3 regions of the Pantoea sp. PA1 genome follow, and region 2 is predicted to be linked to each of the others. Evidence: predicted binding sites of a transcription regulator. Region 2 holds the regulator's gene; each other region holds the start of a gene.
The links. Region 2 encodes CRP, which controls carbon source genes, mostly activating them, when cyclic AMP is high. Its sites were predicted from a motif close to ATGTGANNNNNNTCACAT; they were not measured.

Region 1 (7,181 bases), on a different contig from region 2:
TCCGGCTCTGGCTCTCTGTAATGCGCGGCTGCGCACTGGCCTGTCTGCCACAGTCAACCTGCGGTGCGGGCTGACCACGTGCCGTGTTAATTTCACAGCGTGAATAGATGACAAGCCTGGCGCCTATAGAGCCAGTGATCGATCCCGCACAGGCAGATCCGGCGATCGTCAGCCCTATGGCCAGCAGCAGTGCTCTGGTCATATAAAGTTCCTGGTGTTTAAAAGGCGCCGGGGCGCTAAAAGGAGGGCGAGCATACGTGGCTCGCCCGTCTCTGTTATTGATTAACGGCAAAAAGTGCGGCGGCTTTAATCAATTCGCTGATTTATCGATCGGGATGCAGGGCCGCACAGAGTTGCTGCGCCGCCAGCAGCAGTCGCGGGCCAGGGCGGCTAAGCCAGTCCTCGTTGATGGCGATCACCGGCACCCTGAGCTGCGGCTGCCAGAATGTCCGGATATTCTCCGCCTGCTGCGCATCGCCGCCCGTCACTATCGCCTGAGGATGGCGCATCAGAACCTGCTCGCGGCTCACCTGCGGCCAGCTGACGCGGCTGTCAGCAAAGATATTCCTGCCCCCGCAGAGGGTAACCATCTCATTCTGCATCGTCTCTCTGGCGGCGGTGAACAGCGGTTGCTGGCCAAACTGCAAAAAAAGCGGAACCGCAGCCAGGTGAGTATAGCGCTGGCGCAGCGCCGTTGCCTGCTGATGTAACTGCCGGGCCGCGCGGGCCGCCTGCTCCGGCCTGGGGCTCCAGTGACCCAGATCGGCCAGCGCCGCGATCATCTCATCCAGCGTCCGCGGATCGATCCACTTAACCGGTACACCGAGCTGCTGTAACTGGGCGATCTGCCGCTGCGGATTGCCGCCCCGCCAGGCCAGAACCAGATCGGGTTTAAGCTGCAGGATCCGTTCTGTTCTGATGCCCTGCCAGTCGGCAACCTGTTCAATCTGTTTTGCCTGTGGCGGAAAGTCGGACCAGGCGCTGACCGCAATCGGGGTGATCCCGGCGGCAAAGGCGAGCTCGGTGAGATGGGGAGCAAGGGTAATAACGCGGGGTGGGGAAGCCAGCAGGCTGCCGCTCAACAGCAGCAGCCAGCAGAAGAGCAGGGTTTTAGCCACGCGCCAGATGCGCCAGCAGGTTCTCCACCATCAGTGAAGATTGCTTTGCTGCCACGCTGAGGAACTCATCAAAACTGAGGTGCGACTCTTTGTCGGCCACGTCAGAGATGGCCCGCACCACCACAAATGGCACCTGGAACTGATGGCAGACGTGACCGATGGCGGTCGCTTCCATCTCAACCGCAATCGCCTGCGGGAACTGACTGCGAATGCGCGCCAGCGGTTCGGCGCCGTTGATAAAGGCATCTCCGCTGACCACCAGGCCGCGCACGGCATTCAGATCAAGCTGTTTAATGCAGGCTTCCGCTGCGGCGATGAGGGTGCTGTCTGCCACGAACGCGGCCGGACAACCCGCCATCTGACCCGGCTCGTAGCCAAAGGCCGTGACGTCCGCATCATGATAACGCACTTCTTCAGAGACCACGATATCGCCCACGCTGAGCGACGGCGCTAATCCACCCGCAGAGCCGGTGTTGATCACGACGTCAGGCTTGCAGAGTTGCAGCAGCAGCGTGGTACCCAGCGCGGCAGAGGTTTTACCAATGCCCGATTTCAGCAGTGCCACCTCAACGCCCTGCAGGGTGCCGGTATAAATTTCACAACCCGCCAGCGACAGCGTTTGACGGTTTTCAATTTTGTCGCGCAGCAGTGTGACTTCCTGCTCCATCGCGCCAATAATGCCTGCTTTCATAGTGAGTCCCGCTAATGTAAAAAATGAAAAATTAGGGCATAGTTTAGCATGGCATTCAGGGGATTAATTCACGAAAAAATAAGGGGTAATCCATGTCGGCGATCAATTTCAGGAAGAAGATCAGCTTCTCGCGCCCTTATACCAGTCGAAAAGATCCGGAAGGCGAATATTACATTACCCGCCATTTTGAGAGCGACCGCGGGCGGATTATCAACTCCGCCGCTATCCGTCGCCTGCAGCAGAAAACCCAGGTGTTCCCGCTGGAGCGCAACGCCGCCGTCCGCTCCCGCTTAACGCACTCGCTGGAGGTCCAGCAGACCGGCCGCTACATCACCAAAGAGATCCTGCAGACGCTGAAGATGCAGGGCGGGCTGGCGCAGTATGGTCTGGATGAGTTAGAGGGGGCGTTTGAAAGCCTGATAGAGATGGCGTGTCTGCTGCACGACGTCGGCAATCCGCCGTTTGGCCATTTTGGCGAGGCGGCGATCAACGACTGGTTTGAAGAAAATCTGCCTGCCGAACTGGTCGATCCGCTGGTGGCCGGTGTGGAAGGGGAGGCGCAGCGTCAGGCTTTTGATCAGCTCAACGCCACCATCCGCCAGGATCTCTGCCATTTTGAAGGCAACGCCCAGGCCATTCGCATGGTGCATACGCTGCTGCAACTCAATCTCAGCTATTCTCAGGTTGCCTGCATCCTGAAATATACGGCCCCCGCCTGGTGGCAGGGTGAAAAACCCGCCGAATTTAGCGTCCTGATGAAGAAACCGGGTTTTTATCTCTCTGAACAGGATTATATTACCGAGCTGCGTGCTGCCACCAATATGAAAGAGCACCACCGCTTTCCGCTCACCTATATAATGGAAGCCGCGGATGATATCTCCTATTGTATTGCCGATTTGGACGACGCTGTAGAAAAAGATATCTTCAATGTTGAGAGTTTGTATGAATTTCTCAATAAAGCCTGGGGGCCGGTTAAAAATAATGATGCTTTCAGCCGGACGATTGGCGAAGCCTGGCGTGAAGCCTGTAATAAAAAACGCCGCAGCCGCAGCGATCAATTTTTTATGTCATTACGCGTAAATGTTCAGAGTGTATTGGTCAGCTATGCGGTCAAGCGTTTTGTTGATAATCTGCCGGCCATATTTGACGGCAGTTTCAACCATGCGCTGCTGGAAGATGAGGGTGAAGAGGGGCGTTTGCTGCAGCTGTTTAAGACCGTCGCCCGTCAGCAGGTCTTTAACCATTCTGAAGTGGAACAGCTGGAACTGCAGGGTTATCGGGTCATCAGGGGCCTGCTGGAGATCTATCAGCCGCTGATGCGCCTCAATTACGAAGCCTTTACCACGCTGATAAATGAAGATTTCCTGCGTAAGCATCCCATCGAAACCCGGCTTTTCCATAAGCTCTCCGGTAAACACCGCAAAGCGTATTTACATAAGATGCGTAACCTGGTGGTGGAGCATAAATATCAGCGGCTGTTGTGGGAGCGTTATTATCGCTTCCGCCTTATTCAGGATTATATCAGCGGCATGACCGATCTCTATGCCTGGGATGAGTACCGGCGGCTGATGGCCGTAGAATAAGCCGCCAATTGTAAAGAGCGCGAATAAATTTTTACTTTTGCCTGAAACTTTTTAAGGAACTTCGCGCTAAAACATTTATCTCACCTTTCGACCACAGCAATGGTCTGAACAGTAATCTTACAGAGAAACGAAAAATGAAAAAAAAGACCTTAGTATTAAGTGCGCTGGCGTTAAGCCTGAGCATGGCGCTCGCCCCTGTTACTGTTTCTGCTGCGCAAACGGCCTCTTCAGATAGCCAGCAACTGCCAAGTCTGGCTCCAATGCTGGAGAAGGTCATGCCGTCTGTGGTCAGTATCAGCGTCGAGGGCACCACCACGGTTAAAACTCCCCGCATGCCACAACAGTTTCAGCAATTCTTTGGCGACAATTCGCCTTTCTGCCAGGACGGCTCTCCGTTCCAGGGCTCACCAATGTGCCAGGACGGTGGAGCAGGCGGTAACGGCGGAGCGCCAGGCCCGGATACCCAGCAGGAGAAATTCCGCGCGCTGGGATCGGGCGTCATCATTAACGCCGAAAAAGGCTATGTGGTCACCAACAACCACGTGGTGAACAACGCCACCAAAATTCAGGTGCAGCTGAGCGATGGCCGTCGCTATGACGCCAAAGTCATTGGCAAAGATCCGAGCTCCGATATTGCGCTGGTGCAGTTGCAGGACGCCAAAAACCTGACCGCGGTGAAAATCGCCGACTCTGACAGCCTGCGTGTGGGTGACTACACCGTGGCGATCGGTAACCCTTACGGACTGGGTGAAACCGTGACGTCAGGTATCGTCTCTGCGCTGGGACGCAGCGGCCTGAACGTGGAAAATTATGAGAACTTTATTCAGACCGATGCGGCGATTAACCGGGGTAACTCCGGCGGCGCGCTGGTTAACCTCAACGGTGAGCTGATCGGAATTAACACCGCGATTCTGGCACCGGATGGCGGCAACATTGGTATCGGCTTTGCTATCCCCAGCAACATGGTGAAAAACCTGACGGCGCAGATGGTGGAGTTTGGTCAGGTGAAACGGGGTGAGCTGGGCGTGCAGGGAACAGAGCTGAACTCCGAGCTGGCTAAAGCGATGAAGGTGGACGCACAGCGCGGTGCCTTTGTCAGCCAGGTGCTGCCGGACTCAGCTGCCGCCAAAGCGGGGATCAAAGCCGGTGACGTGATCGTCTCCATGAACGGCAAACCGCTCAGCAGCTTTGCCTCGCTGCGTGCGGAAGTGGGCTCACTGCCGGTGGGCACTACGCTGAAGCTGGGACTGCTGCGTGACGGCAAGCCGCTCGATGTCTCTGTCCAGCTGCAGCAGAGCAGCCAGGCGAAAGTTCAGTCTGCGACCATCTACACCGGCATTGAAGGCGCCGATCTCAGCAACATCGAAGCGGGTGCCAAAGGTGTGCGGGTGGATAACGTCAAACCGGGCAGTGCCGCGGCGCGTATCGGCCTGAAGAAGGGCGACGTGATTCAGGGCGTTAACCAGCAGGTGGTGACCAACCTGGGCGAGCTGCGTAAAGTCCTCGACACCAAACCATCGGTTCTGGCGCTGAACGTGAAGCGTGGCGACAATACGCTCTATCTGCTGATGCAGTAAGCGACGCGTAAAAACCTTTCAGGCGGATTGCGGTCCGCCTTTTTTATGCCCGCTCTCCGCCGTGGCAGAGTGTGATAGTGACCGCAAATCCGGGAAATCAGCGCCTGCCTCTGTGCAATTGCACAATGCTCCGCGTGCGACGCCTGCGTATTCTGTTGCTCCCCTATTTTTTCAGGAGTAATGGATGGCTGCCTATCACCTTGATGCCCGGCTGGCGCAGGATATCGTGGCGCGCACCATGAGAATTATCGACAGCAATGTCAACGTGATGGACGCGCGGGGCCGCATCATTGGCAGCGGCGACCCTGAACGCGTTGGAGAGTTGCACGAAGGCGCACTGCTGGTGCTCTCTCAGGGACGCGTGGTGGACATTGATGACGCCGTGGCTAAACATCTGCACGGCGTGCGGCCAGGCATCAACCTGCCGCTGCGCCTGGATGGCGATATTGCGGGTGTGATTGGCCTGACCGGCGAACCGCTGTCGCTGCGTCATTATGGCGAGCTGGTCTGTATGGCGGCAGAGATGATGCTGGAGCAGGCGCGGCTGCTGCACATGCTGGCCCAGGATAGCCGTCTGCGTGAAGAGCTGGTGCTGAATCTGATCCGCAGTGACACGCTGTCGCCGCAGCTGACCGAGTGGGCGCAGCGGCTCGGCATCGACCTCAATCAGCCTCGCGTTGCCGCTGTCATCGAGGTGGACAGCGGCCAGCTCGGCGTGGACAGCGCCATGTCAGAGTTGCAGAAGCTGCAGACACTGCTGACCACGCCGGAGCGCGATAATCTGATCGCCATTGTTTCGCTGACCGAAATGGTGGTGCTGAAACCCGCCCTGAATGCGCATGGACGCCACGATCAGGAGGATCATCGCCGCCGCATCGAGCAGTTGCTGCAGCGGATGAAAGAGAGCGGGCATCTGCGGATGCGTATTGCACTCGGCAATGTTTTTACCGGTCCCGGCAGCATTGCGCGCTCCTATCGCACCGCCCGCACCACCATGATGGTCGGCAAGCAGCGGATGCCGGAATTACGCAGCTACTTCTATCAGGATCTGGTGCTGCCGGTGCTGCTCGACAGCCTGCGAGGCGGCTGGCAGGCGAATGAGCTGGCGCGGCCACTGGCAAAGCTTAAAAGCATGGATAACAACGGCCTGCTGCGTCGTACGCTGATGGCCTGGTTCACCCACAACGTACAGCCGGGCGCCACTGCGCGCGCGCTGTTTATCCATCGCAATACGCTGGAGTACCGGCTGAACCGGATATCTGAACTGACCGGGCTTAATCTTGGGCAGTTTGATGACAGGCTGCTACTCTATGTGGCGTTGCAGCTGGATGAGCAGGGATAACACGCAAACAGCGGGCATAAAAAAGGCCAGCAGTACTGGCCTTTCCGATCGGGCAGGGAATTAACGACCGTTGCGGGTTAATTTTTCCAGGTCCGATTCAATCTCACTGATTTTGTGAGAAACCACGCTTTCCAGATGACGCAGGTCATCCAGAATTTTGCGTTTCAGATCCACTTCAACCTGGTCACGCTGGCAAATCTGGTCCAGTTCGTCGATGACATAACGCAGATTCGGGCTGATCTCCTGAACTTCTTTATAGCCCTGGGTCGCGTGATCGGCCACGACGGTTTTGCGCTGACGCGGATATTTGAATTTGACGCTTTTCGCGAAAAATTCACCTTTATCTTTGCGGAAGTAGATTTTCAGAATGTCGTTATTCGCTTCCTGACGCAGGCTGTAGCGATCGATGTCGTCCGGATTACTGATTCCTAAGCTTTTCAGATTGTCATACATGGCGTTGTTTCCATCAAAAGTGAGAAGCGCGCAGTCTTGTTCATGACGTCAGACAACTGTAGACATAAATCAGCGGGATGAACATTGCGCGACAGGATTTAACTGGCGCGGATTATGACCTGGATGAAATCTAAACGCACCCGTTCCTTCGCGGCGCGAATCAGGTTGATTTGGAATGGCTGTAAAGAAAAGATGACGGGCTGGTTTCCAGCCCGTCACTGACATCAGTCGATGGTGCGCAGCAGTTCGTTGATACCGGTTTTGCTCAGGGTTTTCGCGTCAACTTTCTTCACGATCACCGCACAGTAGAGGCTGTAGCTGCCATCTTTAGACGGCAGGTTACCGGAAACGACGACCGAACCGGCAGGAACGCGGCCGTAATGCACTTCGCCGGTTTCGCGGTCATAAATTTTGGTG
Region 2 (7,181 bases):
TGGCACCACCTACGGCGGCAACCCGCTGGCCTGTGCCATTGCCGAAACCGCACTCGATATCATCAATACGCCAGAGGTGCTGTCAGGCGTTGAGGCGCGTCGTCAGCACTTTGTGACCGCCTTACAGGCTATCGATGCGAAGTACGATCTGTTCAGCGATATTCGCGGCAAGGGGCTGCTGATTGGCGCGGCGCTGAAACCGCAGCATGCCGGACGGTCGCGCGACATCCTCAATGCCGCGGCCGCTGAAGGCGTGATGGTGCTGGTCGCCGGCACCGACGTGATGCGTTTTGCCCCGTCGCTGATCATCGAGCCTGCTGACATCGAAGAGGGCATGAGCCGCTTTGCCACGGCTGTCGGCAAAGTGCTCAACGGCTAGCGGATTTTTTCCGTAAGTGTCTGATCAGCCAGCGGCCATGTTGTGGTCGCTGGCTCCACGCCAGCGAGGAGATGGTGTGCATGACGCTGAGATGATCGAGAATGCGTCGCACATGCTGCTCCACCACCGTTACCGGTCCTTCACTGATATTCCCCAGCTCATCCAGCAGATTAACCTGCGAACTGGCACCCTCATATTCCAGCCGCTGCTGACAGCGTTGCAGCGCGATCTCACAGGATTGCAGGTAACGTTCCGCCAGCGAGGGGGTCAGCATGGTGTGCTCACGCGCCAGAATGGTCATCGCATTGATGTGCTCGACGATAAACTGGCTGTGCGTGACCCAGAGCCGCATATCTTTCAGATACTGGGCGTTGAAACCCGGCTCCTGCATCGCCTGATTCAGCGAGTTAAACAGCGCATTGTGCGCCTGATTCACCTGCACACGCTGATAAGCCAGTTTGCCGGGTGCCTGTTCCTCTCCCAGCAGGAGGCGCAGCGCATCCTGATAGGTTTCCAGCGCGTCATGGGCATTTTGCCGCAGTAAGCCACTCTGCCACTGCGGCCAGAGCCAGATCATGCCGCCAAAGGCGATCAGACAGCCCATCAGCGTATCCATCAGTCGCGGCAGCAGAAACTGCGCGCCATTCAGTGAGAGGAGCTGCAGCGAGTAAACCGCGGTGACCGTAAAGCCAATCATCGACCAGCCATAAAACTGACGGGTAAAGCGATAGCTGATAAAGGTAATCGCCAGCATCACCAGCAGGACGACAGGTTCCGGCACCGCCAGACGCAGTGTGGCCGCCGCGACCACCAGACCGGCAAAGGTGCCGAGCGCACGGTGCTGGATACGGACGCGGGTGGCGCTGTAGCCGTTCTGGCTGACGAACATGATCGTCATCAGAATCCAGTAGGGCTTAGGGATGTTGAAGAAGAGCGCCAGCGCGCTGCCCAGCATCAGCATGACCGCAAAGCGACCGGCAGTGCGCAGCGCTGAGGAGCGAAATGAGAGGTAGCTGCGCAGCGCCGGGAGCAGCGGCAGACGGCGCTGGCGGTCAGCCATCAGGTCGCGCTGGTAAAGCGGTTTCTGGGTGCGCAGCACCCGCGCAATGCGGTTGAAGTGATAAAGGCAGAAGTGGCCCACCGGATTGTCGGGATGCTGACGGGCGATCTTCTCCAGCGCGCCAAGCTGTTTATCCATCGCAAAACGATCGGCTAACTGGTGGTAGAGAATGGTATCGGCCAGCACCCGCAGCCGGGCTGAGATGGTTTTGGCGTTCCAGCGGATCACCGCTTCAGCATGGCTCTGCTCAACCAGTTTCTGCACCTCTTCCGGCCGGTGCAGGCTGACCGAGATGTGCTCCTGCAGATCCAGCGCCACCTGAAAGGCGCGCGTCAGCCGTTTATGGCTATTGTCGCGGCTCGCCGACAGCATATGCATCTGCTGATAACAGGTGTTGATCAAATCGACCACTTTCTGCTGGCGAGCCAGCAGCGGCGGCAGCGCCTTCTCCGGATCGGTCAGCTGCGTCAGCAGGGTATATTTGGCGTCGCAGTAGTTCGCCAGCTCGCGGTAGATCAGACTCAGGCTTTCGCGCATCGGCTGCTCTTTCCACAGCCAGAACCAGAACCAGTTAAACACGCCATACCAGAGGGTGCCGCCGATATAGAGCAGCGGCGGCACATAGATGGGCATGCGGCCCGTCAGGCTCAGGGTAAAAATAGCGGCGATGAGGGTGCCGGAGAGCAGGCGGCCATGCAGCGGGCTGATCTCCCCGGTGACACCCAGCAACAGGGGCATCGCAAACAGGATTAGCGGCAGCGGAACCGCATGCAGGGTAAGCCACTGGATCAGGAAGCTGCCAAGCGCAAACAGGCTGCCGCCCACAATCAGACGTTTGAAGAAGCGTTTATGCGGGGTATCGAGACCGGCAATGTTGCAGCAGGCGGGGACTAACGAGAACAGCAGACCTTTTTGCAGGTCGCCAGCCAGCCAGCCCAGCGCGACCGGCAGGCAGAGCACCAGCGTTTGCCGCAGGGCATAGTTCACTTCAGGGTGATAAATAATTCGACGCCACATCGGCTCAGCACAAACAATAACGGCGTGATGCGAACATCACGCCGTGGATGACAGGAATTAGCGGGTGCCGTAAACGACGATGGTTTTACCGTGTGCAGAGATCAGATTCTGATCTTCCAGCATCTTCAGAATACGGCCCACGGTTTCGCGTGAACAACCTACAATCTGGCCAATTTCCTGACGGGTAATTTTAATTTGCATGCCGTCGGGATGCGTCATGGCATCTGGCTGTTTCGCCAGATTAAGCAGAGTCTGTGCAATGCGTCCGGTCACGTCGAGGAAAGCGAGGTTACCCACTTTTTCTGACGTCACCTGCAGGCGACGCGCCATCTGCGATGAGAGTCGCATCAGGATGTCAGGGTTCACCTGAATCAGCTGGCGGAATTTCTTGTAGGAGATTTCCGCCACTTCGCACGCGCTTTTAGCACGAACCCAGGCGCTGCGCTCCTGACCTTCTTCAAACAGGCCAAGCTCGCCGATGAAATCCCCCTGATTCAGGTAGGAAAGAATCATCTCTTTGCCTTCTTCATCTTTAATCAGAACCGCGACGGAACCTTTCACGATGTAGTAAAGCGTTTCAGCTTTTTCACCTTGGTGAATCAGCGTACTTTTGGATGGATACTTGTGAATATGGCAATGGGACAGGAACCATTCGAGTGTAGGGTCTGTTTGCGGTTTGCCGAGAACCATTCGCTATTATCCTCTGTTGTAATCGTGCCCAAAATACAGGGGGCAGTTTTCCCTGTCAGGCGGTGAAAGCTTCAAGCGTTTCCTTTTCAGGAAATTATTCGGGCCGCATCAGGCGCAGTGCGCATCATTCTTCCCGGCTTCGCCATCGGGTGACGAAAAATATTTTCAGCTCTGTTTGTAGCACAGCTTTTGCCGACTGTCTTCTGTTGTCTCGCTTCAGCTAAGGGCGGATTTCTCTGGATTGCTGTTTATCAGGCGAAAGCGTACTCTGGCGACAAAACAGCGTATTCCGGAGCAAAAATCATGCAGGCAAGAGTGAAATGGGTAGAAGGGATGACATTCCTTGGTGAGTCATCCTCCGGCCATCAGATCCTGATGGATGGCAATTCAGGGGATAAAGCGCCCAGCCCAATGGAGATGGTGCTGATGGCGGCGGGCGGATGCAGCGCGATCGATGTGGTATCAATTCTGCAAAAAGGCCGCAACGATGTGGCTGATTGTGAAGTAAAACTGACCTCAGAACGTCGTGAAGAGGCGCCGCGAATCTTTACGCACATCAACCTGCATTTTATCGTGAGTGGCAAAGCACTCCAGGATAAAGCGGTCTCACGCGCGGTGGATCTTTCTGCTGAAAAATATTGCTCGGTGGCCATCATGCTGGGGAAAGGGGTGACGATGACGCACAGCTATGAGGTGGTTGAGCTGTAATAGCCGCAGGTTTTTTTAAAGTTGCTGGCAGTCCGGTGTGAGGCCGTGCCTGGATGGGGGAATTCACTTTGAGACTGTGCCTGCGCAGAAAACCGGGTCGGATCGATTTGTGGTGGTTCGCTGTCAGGCCGTGCCTGCGCAGGAAACCGGGTCAGATCGGAAAGTCGCTTGAGCCAATCCATGGCCGCTCGGCCCGCGCGATTACGCACCTCATCCCTGAGGTGCGCCCGTAGCCGGGCCAACGCGTTGCGTTGTTCAAAAACGCTCCCGGCGTTTTTATCCGGGCGGCGGGACGCTTTCCTCTTCTGACCCGGTTCCCTGCATGATGAGCTTTCGTGTTGCTGTCAGATTCTTTGTATGCAGGTTTTGTTTGTAGCGGCCTTACTGAAACCGGATGCGGCTACCGGACATGAAGTGAAGGGAGCATACGCCTGTAGCAAAGCATAGCGGGCCAGGAATGGCGGTTTTGCGTCTTTACGAAAGGCGTATTCTCCCTGAAGCCTGCTCAGCAGTAAGCCTTAATCCGCAGAAAAACCGGTTTTACATTTTTGCAAAAGGCATCTGCTCTCTGAGGGTTTTTTGCTGACCTCTTACTCTATCCGTTTACCTTCCATCAGCCGCTTCACCAGCGGCCCCATGATCAGCTCCATCGCCAGCCCCATTTTACCGCCGGGCACCACCAGCGTATTGATGTGCGAGATAAACGACCCCTGCAGCATCGCCAGCAGATAGGGAAAGTCGATATCCTCCAGTCCCTGAAAGTGGATCACCACAAAGCTCTCATCCAGTGACGGGATAGCGCGGGCGGCAAACGGGTTCGAGGTATCCACGGTCGGCACGCGCTGAAAGTTAATATGGGTGCGGGAGAACTGAGGCGTGATGAAGTTGATGTAATCCTCCATCGACCGCACTACCGAATCCATCACTGCCTCGCGGGAGTGGCCGCGCTCGCTGGTGTCCCGCACCAGCTTCTGAATCCATTCAAGGTTAACAATCGGCACCACGCCCACCAGCAGATCCACCTGTTCTGCGACGTTATGCTGCGCGGTGACCACGCCGCCATGCAGGCCTTCATAGAACAGAATATCGGTGTCCTGCGGCAGCGGCTGCCACGGCGTAAAGGTGCCAGGCACCTGATTCCACGGCACCGCCTCATCATAGGTGTGCAGATATTTACGCGACTGGCCCTGTCCGCTTTGACCATACTCTTTGAAACTCTGCTCCAGCAGGCCAAAGTCGTTGGCCTCCGGGCCGAAATAGCTGACGTGACGTCCTAAATCGCGCGCTTTACGAATCGCCATATCCATTTCAGGACGGGTAAAGCGGTGAAAGCTGTCGCCTTCCAGCTCCGCCGCATGCAGATTTAGCTGCTGGAAGATTTTGCGAAACGCGAGGCTGGTGGTGGTGGTTCCTGCGCCGCTGGAACCGGTCACCGCGATAATGGGATGACGAGCAGACATAGAAAAGCTCCCTGTGTGGTCGGGCAATGAGCATTGTTATCATGAAATGCCCGCCGGTGCATCAGCCGCGAAATTCTTTGCGCGGCATAATATTGACCGACTCATGCAGTTCCGACCACACCAGCACCACTTCGCCAGACTCCAGCTGCCGACGCACATCCGCGACCTTGTCGACCAGGCTGCGCTCCTGTTCGCCATAGTCGGTGCCTTCGCGCAGCACAAACGTTTCAATCAGGTTTTCGAGGGTCTCCGGGGAGACCTGTTGCCAGGGAATAATCACGCGATCAGTTATCCAGAATAGGGGCGATCCACTGGGGGATGCGCTGTTCCAGCCACATTTCGGGCTGACGTAACGTTCCACCGACAAAGCCGACGTGGCCGCCGTGTGGGCTCAGTTGATAAGTAATAGTGGCAGATAATTGGCTGCTGTGCGGGATCACCTCATCGCTCATAAAGGGATCGTCTTTCGCATGGATGATCAGCAGCGGTGTTTTGACCTGCTTCAGCCACGGCATGGCGCTGGCACGCTGATAGTAGTCGGTCGCATCCGCAAACCCGTGGGCACGGGCCGTGATCGCGTCATCAAAATCACGCAGTCGCCGCAGGGCTTTCAGCTGCGCCAGGTTGACCGGCAGCGTATCCGGCCAGGCGTGTAGCTTGCGGCGGGCATTTTTCTTCAGTTGCGCCAGCAGATAGTACTGATAGACGCGAGAAAAGCCGCGCTCCAGTCTCAGGCTGCAGGGTTCCAGCTGCAGCGGGGCGGAGACGATCACGCCCGCATCAACCCCGGCGTCTGCACCCTGCTGACCCAGCAGGCAGCCCAGCATATTGCCGCCCAGCGAGAAGCCTACGGCGGCGGTGGGCACGCGTCCCCAGCGGCGATGCAGCCACTGCAGGAAAAAGCGGGCATCGTCCGTTTCGCCGGAGTGATAGATCCGGTTCAGTCGGTTAGGCTCGCCGCTGCAGCCGCGAAAATGCATCACCACCGCCAGCCAGCCGCGCGCACGGCAGATTGCCATCAGACCATGGATATAGGGGCTGTGAAAACTCCCCTCCAGACCGTGAAACAGCACCACACGCGGCTTATGCTGCGCTGCGTGCGGATCTTCGCTCCAGGCGAGGTCGACAAAATCGCCATCCGGCAGATCGAGACGCTGCCAGTGGGGCTGGAGAGTGACATGGCGCCGCAACAGGCGCGGCAGCACGGTCTGCAGATGCGCATTACGCAGTGAGCCCGGCGGGATAAAGCGCTCATTTCCGGGTCCGGTAAATTTCATGGGGTAAAAGCTTGTCTGTTCCATATCACACTGTTAGCTTCGAAAGGTTTTTTCTTGCAGGGGTAAGGAGTACCCGATTGCCATGGAACTGAGTCTTTTCTTATCGATGTTAGGGTTTCTCTGGGTCGCTGCCATTACGCCAGGCCCTAATAATATGTTACTCACCGCCTCGGGCGCTAATTTTGGCTTTGTGCGCACCATTCCGCTGATGATTGGCATCATGATCGGCATGCAGGTGATGCTGCTGATGGTGGCCTTTGGGGTGGGTGGCCTGATCCTGCTCTATCCGTCACTGCATCTGATGCTGAAAATCGCCGGCAGCCTCTATCTGCTCTGGCTGGCGTGGAAAATCGCCACAGCCAGCTATGAAAAGCTGGAAACTGACCAGGGCCCGGATGCGCCGATGCCATTCTGGCAGGGAGGCGTGCTGCAGCTGATCAACCCCAAAGCCTGGCTGATGGCGCTGGGTGCGGTCGCCAGCTTCAGCCTGGCAGGGGACGCTTATCGCCATTCGATTGCCGCGATAAGCATCGGCATGTTTATGGTCAATCTGCTGTCGGGCGCAATCTGGATGGGATTCGGCGCGATGA
Region 3 (7,181 bases), on a different contig from region 2:
AGCGCCACGGTGCCGACGCTGACGAAAATCGATGCCACCAGCGAGGTCGTCACGATGCCCGCCAGCCAGGGTGACATATCCTGCAAAAACACCGGCAGGGCATAGAGGCTCTTGATGTCGGGATGAGCAAACTTCGCCGCCACGCCGATCAGTGCCATCGCCAGGCCGATAGGCAGGCAGAAGAAGAAGGCGACCCACGTGGCACGCTTAGCGGATTTGACATCTTTGGTCGAGGAGATCGCCTGGATCACAAACTGGGTGCAGAAGATCGAGCCCACGGTTCCGATCAGCCAGGCCACAATGGTACTGGCCCCGACATGACCATCCCACGTCCAGTAGAAGGCGGGCATTTTCTCGATCATCGGGGCCACGCCGCCGGTCATCTTCAGCGCCACGTAGAGGATAATCAGGATCCCGATGTACTTAATGGCGCTGTGCAGCAGCGTCACCCAGGCCACCCCTTTCATGCCGCCAAACGCGAAGTAGAAGGTACTCACCACCGCGGTAATAAAGGCCGCCTGGGTCAGGTCGATCTTCAGCACGGTAGAGATCGCCGCCGCGCCGCTGATGTAGTTGCCGACGTTCACCAGCAGCAGCGCATAGATCATGATCAGCGAAATGATGTTTTTGGTCGAACTGCCATATTTTTCGGCGATCGCCCCGGAGATGGTGATCTTACCGGTGTTGTAGATGCGCTTCACCAGGATCAGACCAAACAGCGGAAAGCCAATCGCCGCGCCGATCACTGACCAGGAAGCGGCGAAGCCATTTTCAAAGGCGGCCTGCGCAGTGCCGATCGTGGATTTTGCCCCGATATATTCCGACATCAGCATGATGCCGACGATAAAGGCAGGCATGGCGCGGGAGCCTTCCATAAAGTCACCGCTGCTTTTACTGCGCAGCCGCCAGGTCAGCCAGGTGGTGAACAGGATATAGGCGACCACCATGCCTACGATCAGTAAGGTGCTCTCAGTTGAAAATGCGTTCATCATAACCTCGATTGTGCTGGCAGATGGCGACCATCAGGTTCGTTCTCATCTGACCGGTAGGAGACAAAGGCGATGGCGTTTATTGCAGGTAGTGGGTGACGATCTGACGGATCTGCTGCTGCTCTTCGGCGCTGAACTGCACCGCATAGCGGCTTTCACCCACCTCGAAGCCCAGCAGGCTGACCGCTTTTTTCACGGCGGCCGGTGAGAAACCGATGCTGTAGAGCGCCGTGCGCAGACCGGTGACGTTCTCCTGAGCCTGCTGCGAACCGGCAATATCGCCGGCAGCGAAGCGCGCCCAGATAGCGTTAATCGCCTCCGGGGCCACGTTGGCCAGCCCGGAAATGGCGGCGGAGCAGCCCTCAACAAACCCCTGATGGATCAGCGAGTCGGGGCCATTCAGCACATCAAAACCGTCACAGTCGGCGGTGGCCTGCAGGAAGCCGCGCAGGCTGTCATAACTGCCCGCCGAATCTTTGATGCCGATGATATTTGGATGGGCGGCCAGCGTGCGCACCGTCTCCGGCTGCAGCGTATTGCCGGTGCGCGCCGGGATGTTGTAGAGGAACAGCGGCACCGTCAGCGCGTCAGCCACGCGCCGGTAGTGATCGATCAGCTCCTGCTGTTTCAGCGGCACAAACCAGGGGGTGATCGCGGAGACGGCATCCACGCCCAGGCGGGCGATCTGTGTGCCGAGCCGGATCGTTTCACGCGTCGAGATTTCGCCGATGTGCGCCACCACCGCCGCGCGGCCGCTGACTTCATCCACGCAGGTGGCGGTGACGGCGAGCTTTTCCTGCTCGTTCAGCACAAAGAATTCGCCGTTGGTGCCGCCGCAGAAGATGCCGTTACCGGCCCGGAGCTGTCGTCTGACCTGCTCACGCTGTCTCACCGGATCAAAAGCGCCGTCACGATCGAAGGTGGTGACGATGGCAGTCAGTACGCCGCTTATTTTCTTATTCATGACAATCCTCATTACGCCTGGCAGGAAGGAAACAGGGTCAGATAGACCGCGCGCACATCGTCAGCGGTGACCGCCATCGGGACATTTTTCATCAGGCGCTGCACGTCGAGCGCGGCTTCCACCAGATAGGGCAGGTGATCCGGGCCGATGCCCAGCGCTTCCAGACTGGCAGGCAGCTGCAGACGCGCCACCAGTGCGGTGAAGTAGTCGACCAGCGCATGGGATTTCGCTTCATCACTTAAACGGTGGTCAGCATCAGGCAGCAGGTCATAGGCCTGAGCGAATTTACTCACCGCCGCCGGACGGACAAAGCGCATGCAGGGGGCCAGCAGAATGGCATTCGCCACGCCGTGCGGCAGATGATATTTGCCGCCGAGCGGGTAGGAGAGGGCGTGCACCAGATGCGTGCCGGCATGGGCAATCGACGCACCGCCATAATAAGAGGCCCACAACATCTCCAGTCGTGCCTGCAGATTCTCCGGCTCCCGCAGGGTGGTTTCGAGATTGGCGAACAGCTTCTTCATCCCGATCAGCGCATAGTTATCGCTGACCGGATTGGCGACGCAGGCGGTAAAGCACTCTATCAGGTGGCAGAGGGCATCAATACCGGTTGAGGAGGCGATGTGCGCGGGCATGCTGGTGGTGAGTTCCGGCAGCAGCGCGACGACATCGGGCAGCATGATCGGGGAAATAATGCCGACTTTGGTCTCCTTCTCCGGGATCGCCAGAATCGCATTGGGCGTGGCTTCTGAGCCGGTACCCGCGGTGGTCGGAATCAGCATGGAGCGGGTGCGGTGCTGCGGTTTCTCCCCCGCCAGCAGGGCTTCCAGCGACGGGGCCGCATCCACGCACAGCACCGACAGCAGCTTTGCCACATCCAGCACGCTGCCACCGCCAATACCGATCACCATGTCAGCCCTGCGCGACGTGAGTGCGGCAAGAAGGGCGGCCACATCATGCTGGCTCGGCTCGGGGGGAACACTGTTCACCACGCTGATCTGGGGGATCTGCTCCCGGAGTTGCCCCAGCAGCGCCTGCACAGCCGGAATCGCTTCAATGTTCCGGTCAGTTACCACTACCGCGGATGAAACCCCCTCCAGCAGATAGCGCATGTCGTTTAACGCCTGATAGCCGCTGATCACCGTGCTGTTAATGTTCATTTCATACCCTTATGTCGATCGCGTCTGAGCAGATGATTAACTTTGCTCATCTCAATGCGAGGTCAGTCACTCTGTATGGCTCATTTTATAGGGCATATCGATTTCGATTAATTTGAAGTTGCTCACATATAATCAATTATGATTGAATATAATCAATGGCAGCGGCAATCGCCTGACAGGAGTGAGGATGGGCTCATCATTATGGAAAACGCCGGTACTGGTCATCGCCGATGACTTTACCGGTGCCAACGATGCGGGAAGCGGACTGGCGCAGGCCGGCGCAGGCGTTCAGGTGCTGTTCGACACCCGGGGCGCGTTGCCAGAGACGGCAGATGTGCTGGTCGTCAGCACGGAGAGTCGGGCGATCAGCGCCACCCAGGCGGCAGAGCGCGTCACGCAGGCGGTGCGGCACTTCGCGGCGCAGTTTCAGCACGGCTGGCTGTTCAAAAAGATCGACTCTACGCTGCGCGGCAATATCGGCGCTGAAACGGCGGCGGCACTGAAGGCCAGTGCGAAAACGCTGGCGCTGGTTGCACCGGCGGTGCCCCGACTGGGCCGCACCACGTGCGGAGGTCACGTCCGGGTCCATCAGCGTCTGCTCACGGACACCGAATTTGCCAGCGATCCGAAAACCCCGATCGCCAGCGCCAGCGTTCTTGAACAGATGCAGATCGCCGGCAGCGTGCTCGATCTTGCCACGCTGCGCAGCGACCGGCTTGATGCGGTGCTGGCGGCGGCGCACGGCATCGTCGTCGTGGATGCCGAAACCGGGGCGGACCTGGCGCGACTGATCGCCGCGGCTGCGCGGCTGCGCGAGACGCCGCTGCTGGTCGGGGCCGCCGGATTAAGCGATGCGCTGGGCGCCGCGCTCCGGGTGCGAACGCCCCGGCCGGTGCTGGCGGTGGTGGGATCGATGAGCGAGAGCGGGCAGCAGCAGGTTGCCCAGCTGCTCAGCCAGCGTGACGCAGCGAGAGTGGATGTCGATATCCGGCAGCTGTTCCGGCAGCCCGCCTGGCCCGATCGGGATCGCTGGATCGATGAGGCGGCTGCGGCACTGCGGGCCGGTCGCCATACGGTGATCACCACCTGCCAGCACGAGGCGCAGCGGCACGAGATTGCGCAGCTCTGTCAGCACTTCAGCATGACGCGCCAGCAGCTGGGGGAGGCGATCTGTCAGTTTCTCGGCGAGATTACTTACCGGCTCTGCCGCAGCGCGCAGCCGCATGCGCTCTATCTGTCGGGAGGGGATGTGGCGATGGCCGTCGCCCGGGCACTGGGTGCCAGCGGCTTTACCATTCAGGGTCTGGTGGCGGGCTGTGTGCCGCACGGGGTTCTGCTTAACAGTGAATTTACTCTGCCGGTGATGACCAAAGCGGGTGGCTTTGGTGATGAAAATACCCTGGTAGCAGCCATTGATTTTATTGAGGAGAAGTCGAGTGAGTAAAATTATTGCGATCACCATGGGCGACCCGGCGGGCATCAGCCCGGAAATCATCATTAAATCGCTCTCTGAAGGTGAGCTGAATGGCATTCCTGCCGTGGTGATTGGCTGCGCCAGTACACTGCGCCGCATTCTGGCGATGAACATTACGCCCCAGGCCGAGCTGCGGGTCCTTGACCGGGTGCAGGATGCACGCTTTGCTCCTGGCATCATCAACGTGATTGACGAGCCGCTGGCTGACCCCGACGCGCTGAAACCCGGCGTGGTGCAGAAAGAGGCGGGCGATCTGGCGTGGCGCTGTGTGAAACGTGCTACGGCGCTGGCGCTGGCGGGCGACGTGCAGGCGATTGCCACCGCGCCGCTGAACAAGGAGGCGATGCATGCGGCCGGCCATCTCTATCCGGGGCACACGGAGCTGCTGGCCCACCTCACTGACACCCGGGATTACGCCATGGTGCTCTACACCGATAAGCTGAAGGTGATTCACGTCACCACCCACATTGCACTGCGTAAGTTCCTCGACACGCTGAACCAGCCGCGCATTAAAACGGTCATTGGTATGGCGGACACTTTCCTGCGGCGCGTCGGTTATCAGGCTCCGCGCATCGCCGTGGCGGGCGTCAATCCCCATGCCGGTGAGAACGGGCTGTTTGGCGATGAGGAGATCACCACCGTTGCACCTGCCATTCAGGCGATGAAAGCGCAGGGGATTGATGTCGCCGGGCCGTGCCCGCCGGACACGGTGTTCCTGCAATGCCAGGAGGGGCTCTATGACATGGTGGTCGCGATGTACCACGATCAGGGGCATATCCCGCTGAAGCTGCTGGGCTTCTATGACGGCGTCAACATTACCGCCGGCCTGCCGTTTATCCGCACCTCTGCGGACCACGGCACCGCTTTTGATATCGCCTGGACAGGTAAAGCGAAGTCTGAGAGCATGGCGATCTCTATCAAACTCGCGATGCAGCTCGCATAGGGAAATATGAAGGGACAGAGCCGTCTTGACCAGATTATGGATTATCTGAAAAGCCATAATCTGGTGACTGTTGAGCAACTGGTCAGTGCGATCTCCGCCTCACCCGCCACGATTCGCCGTGATTTGATCAAGCTGGATAAAGAGGGCGTGATCAGCCGCAGTCACGGTGGTGTCACCCTGAATCGGTTTATTCCCGCCCAGCCGACCACCCTGGAGAAGATGCAGCGTCACCTGGCGGAGAAGCAGGCCATTGCGGAGTGCGCCGCCAGCTTTGTCCGGGCAGGCGACGCCATCGTGCTGGATGCCGGCACCACCATGCTGGAACTGGCGCGTCAGCTGACACATCTGCCGCTGCGGGTGATCACGGCCGATCTGCACATTGCGCTGTTTCTGTCGGAATTTAAGCAGATTGAAGTGACGATTATCGGCGGGCGGATTGATGACTCCAGTCAGTCCTGCGTGGGGGAACATGGACGCCGGTTGCTGCGCAGCATCAATCCCGATATCGCCTTCGTCAGCTGTAACTCCTGGAGCCTGGAGCGCGGCATCACCACGCCGACCGAGGAGAAAGCGGGGCTGAAACATGACCTGCTGGCCAATGCGGCTCGCCGGGTTCTGCTGGCGGACAGCAGCAAATATGGTTCCTGGTCGCTGTTCTGCGCGGCACCGCTGGATGAGCTGACCGACGTGGTTACAGACAGCGGTTTAGAGGACGCGGTCTGCCGCACGCTGCGCGAGCGCGGCATTGCGCTCGCGCTGACAGCCTGAGAGACAGCACGCGCAGGTTACCGCCGGTAACGCTGCGCGCCTGAGGGTTACAGCGTCTTCAGACCGACAGAAGGGATGTTTCTGCCGTAGTAGATCTCACGCATCTCTTTCCACAGCAGGTCGGTGATGCGTTTGTGCTCCTGCGGGCTGAGATCTTCCGGACGGGTGTTAAACAGGTAGTGCTTCAGCTCAAACTCTTTCAGCAACATCTTGGTGTGGAAGATGTTTTCCTGATAGACGTTCACATCCACCATGTCATACATCGCCTTCATATCCTCAGACATGAAGTTCTGAATCGAATTAATCTCGTGGTCGATAAAGTGCTTCATCCCTTTCACGTCACGGGTAAAGCCGCGCACCCGGTAATCGACGGTGACGATGTCTGACTCCAGCTGGTGGATCAGATAGTTCAGCGCTTTTAGTGGTGAGATCACGCCACAGGTTGAGACTTCAATATCCGCGCGGAACGTGCAGAGTCCACCTTCAGGATGGCTCTCCGGATAGGTGTGCACGCAGATATGGCTCTTATCCAGATGGGCCACCACCGAGTTGGGCAGGGGACCCGGATGTTCTGAGTTATCGATATCTTTCGGATCGATCGGCTCTTCGCTGACCAGAATCGTGACGCTGGCTCCCTGCGGCTCATAATCCTGACGCGCGATGTTCAGCACGTTGGCACCGATGATGGAGCAGGTCTCGGTCAGGATCTCCGTCAGGCGATTCGCGTTATATTGTTCATCGATATAGGCGATGTACCCATCGCGTTCAGCTTCAGTATTCGCATAGCAGATATCGTAAATACAAAAACTCAGGCTTTTCGTCAGGTTGTTGAAGCCATGTAGTTTTAGCTTTTGCAATTTCATTCACCCCCTTAGAAATGTGC

Region 1: a site for CRP is predicted at 5,039-5,056, ahead of AC1V0D_RS13280 (CdaR family transcriptional regulator). Genes of this name have one in related genera too.
Region 3: a site for CRP is predicted at 3,224-3,241, ahead of AC1V0D_RS13100 (iron-containing alcohol dehydrogenase). Genes of this name have one in related genera too.

The regions. Positions count from the first base shown of each region.
Region 1 is NZ_JBXGEE010000002.1:545,922-553,102, forward strand. Features, by position in the region: gene AC1V0D_RS13255 (hypothetical protein) at 1-202, opposite strand, end outside; gene btuF (vitamin B12 ABC transporter substrate-binding protein BtuF) at 324-1,118, opposite strand; gene mtnN (5'-methylthioadenosine/S-adenosylhomocysteine nucleosidase) at 1,111-1,809, opposite strand; gene dgt (dGTPase) at 1,902-3,392, shown strand; gene degP (serine endoprotease DegP) at 3,527-4,969, shown strand; gene AC1V0D_RS13280 (CdaR family transcriptional regulator) at 5,154-6,311, shown strand; gene AC1V0D_RS13285 (DUF3461 family protein) at 6,372-6,764, opposite strand; gene dapD (2,3,4,5-tetrahydropyridine-2,6-dicarboxylate N-succinyltransferase) at 6,989-7,181, opposite strand, start outside.
Region 2 is NZ_JBXGEE010000005.1:17,560-24,740, reverse strand. Features, by position in the region: gene argD (bifunctional acetylornithine/succinyldiaminopimelate transaminase) at 1-379, shown strand, start outside; gene AC1V0D_RS17695 (YccS/YhfK family putative transporter) at 369-2,456, opposite strand; gene crp (cAMP-activated global transcriptional regulator CRP) at 2,514-3,146, opposite strand; gene AC1V0D_RS17685 (OsmC family protein) at 3,450-3,854, shown strand; gene AC1V0D_RS17680 (phosphoribulokinase) at 4,445-5,314, opposite strand; gene AC1V0D_RS17675 (YheU family protein) at 5,376-5,594, opposite strand; gene AC1V0D_RS17670 (hydrolase) at 5,599-6,615, opposite strand; gene AC1V0D_RS17665 (LysE family translocator) at 6,674-7,181, shown strand, end outside.
Region 3 is NZ_JBXGEE010000002.1:509,044-516,224, forward strand. Features, by position in the region: gene AC1V0D_RS13090 (sodium:solute symporter family protein) at 1-989, opposite strand, end outside; gene AC1V0D_RS13095 (dihydrodipicolinate synthase family protein) at 1,069-1,953, opposite strand; gene AC1V0D_RS13100 (iron-containing alcohol dehydrogenase) at 1,965-3,113, opposite strand; gene dtnK (D-threonate kinase) at 3,301-4,557, shown strand; gene AC1V0D_RS13110 (D-threonate 4-phosphate dehydrogenase) at 4,550-5,530, shown strand; gene AC1V0D_RS13115 (DeoR/GlpR family DNA-binding transcription regulator) at 5,537-6,298, shown strand; gene speD (adenosylmethionine decarboxylase) at 6,346-7,161, opposite strand.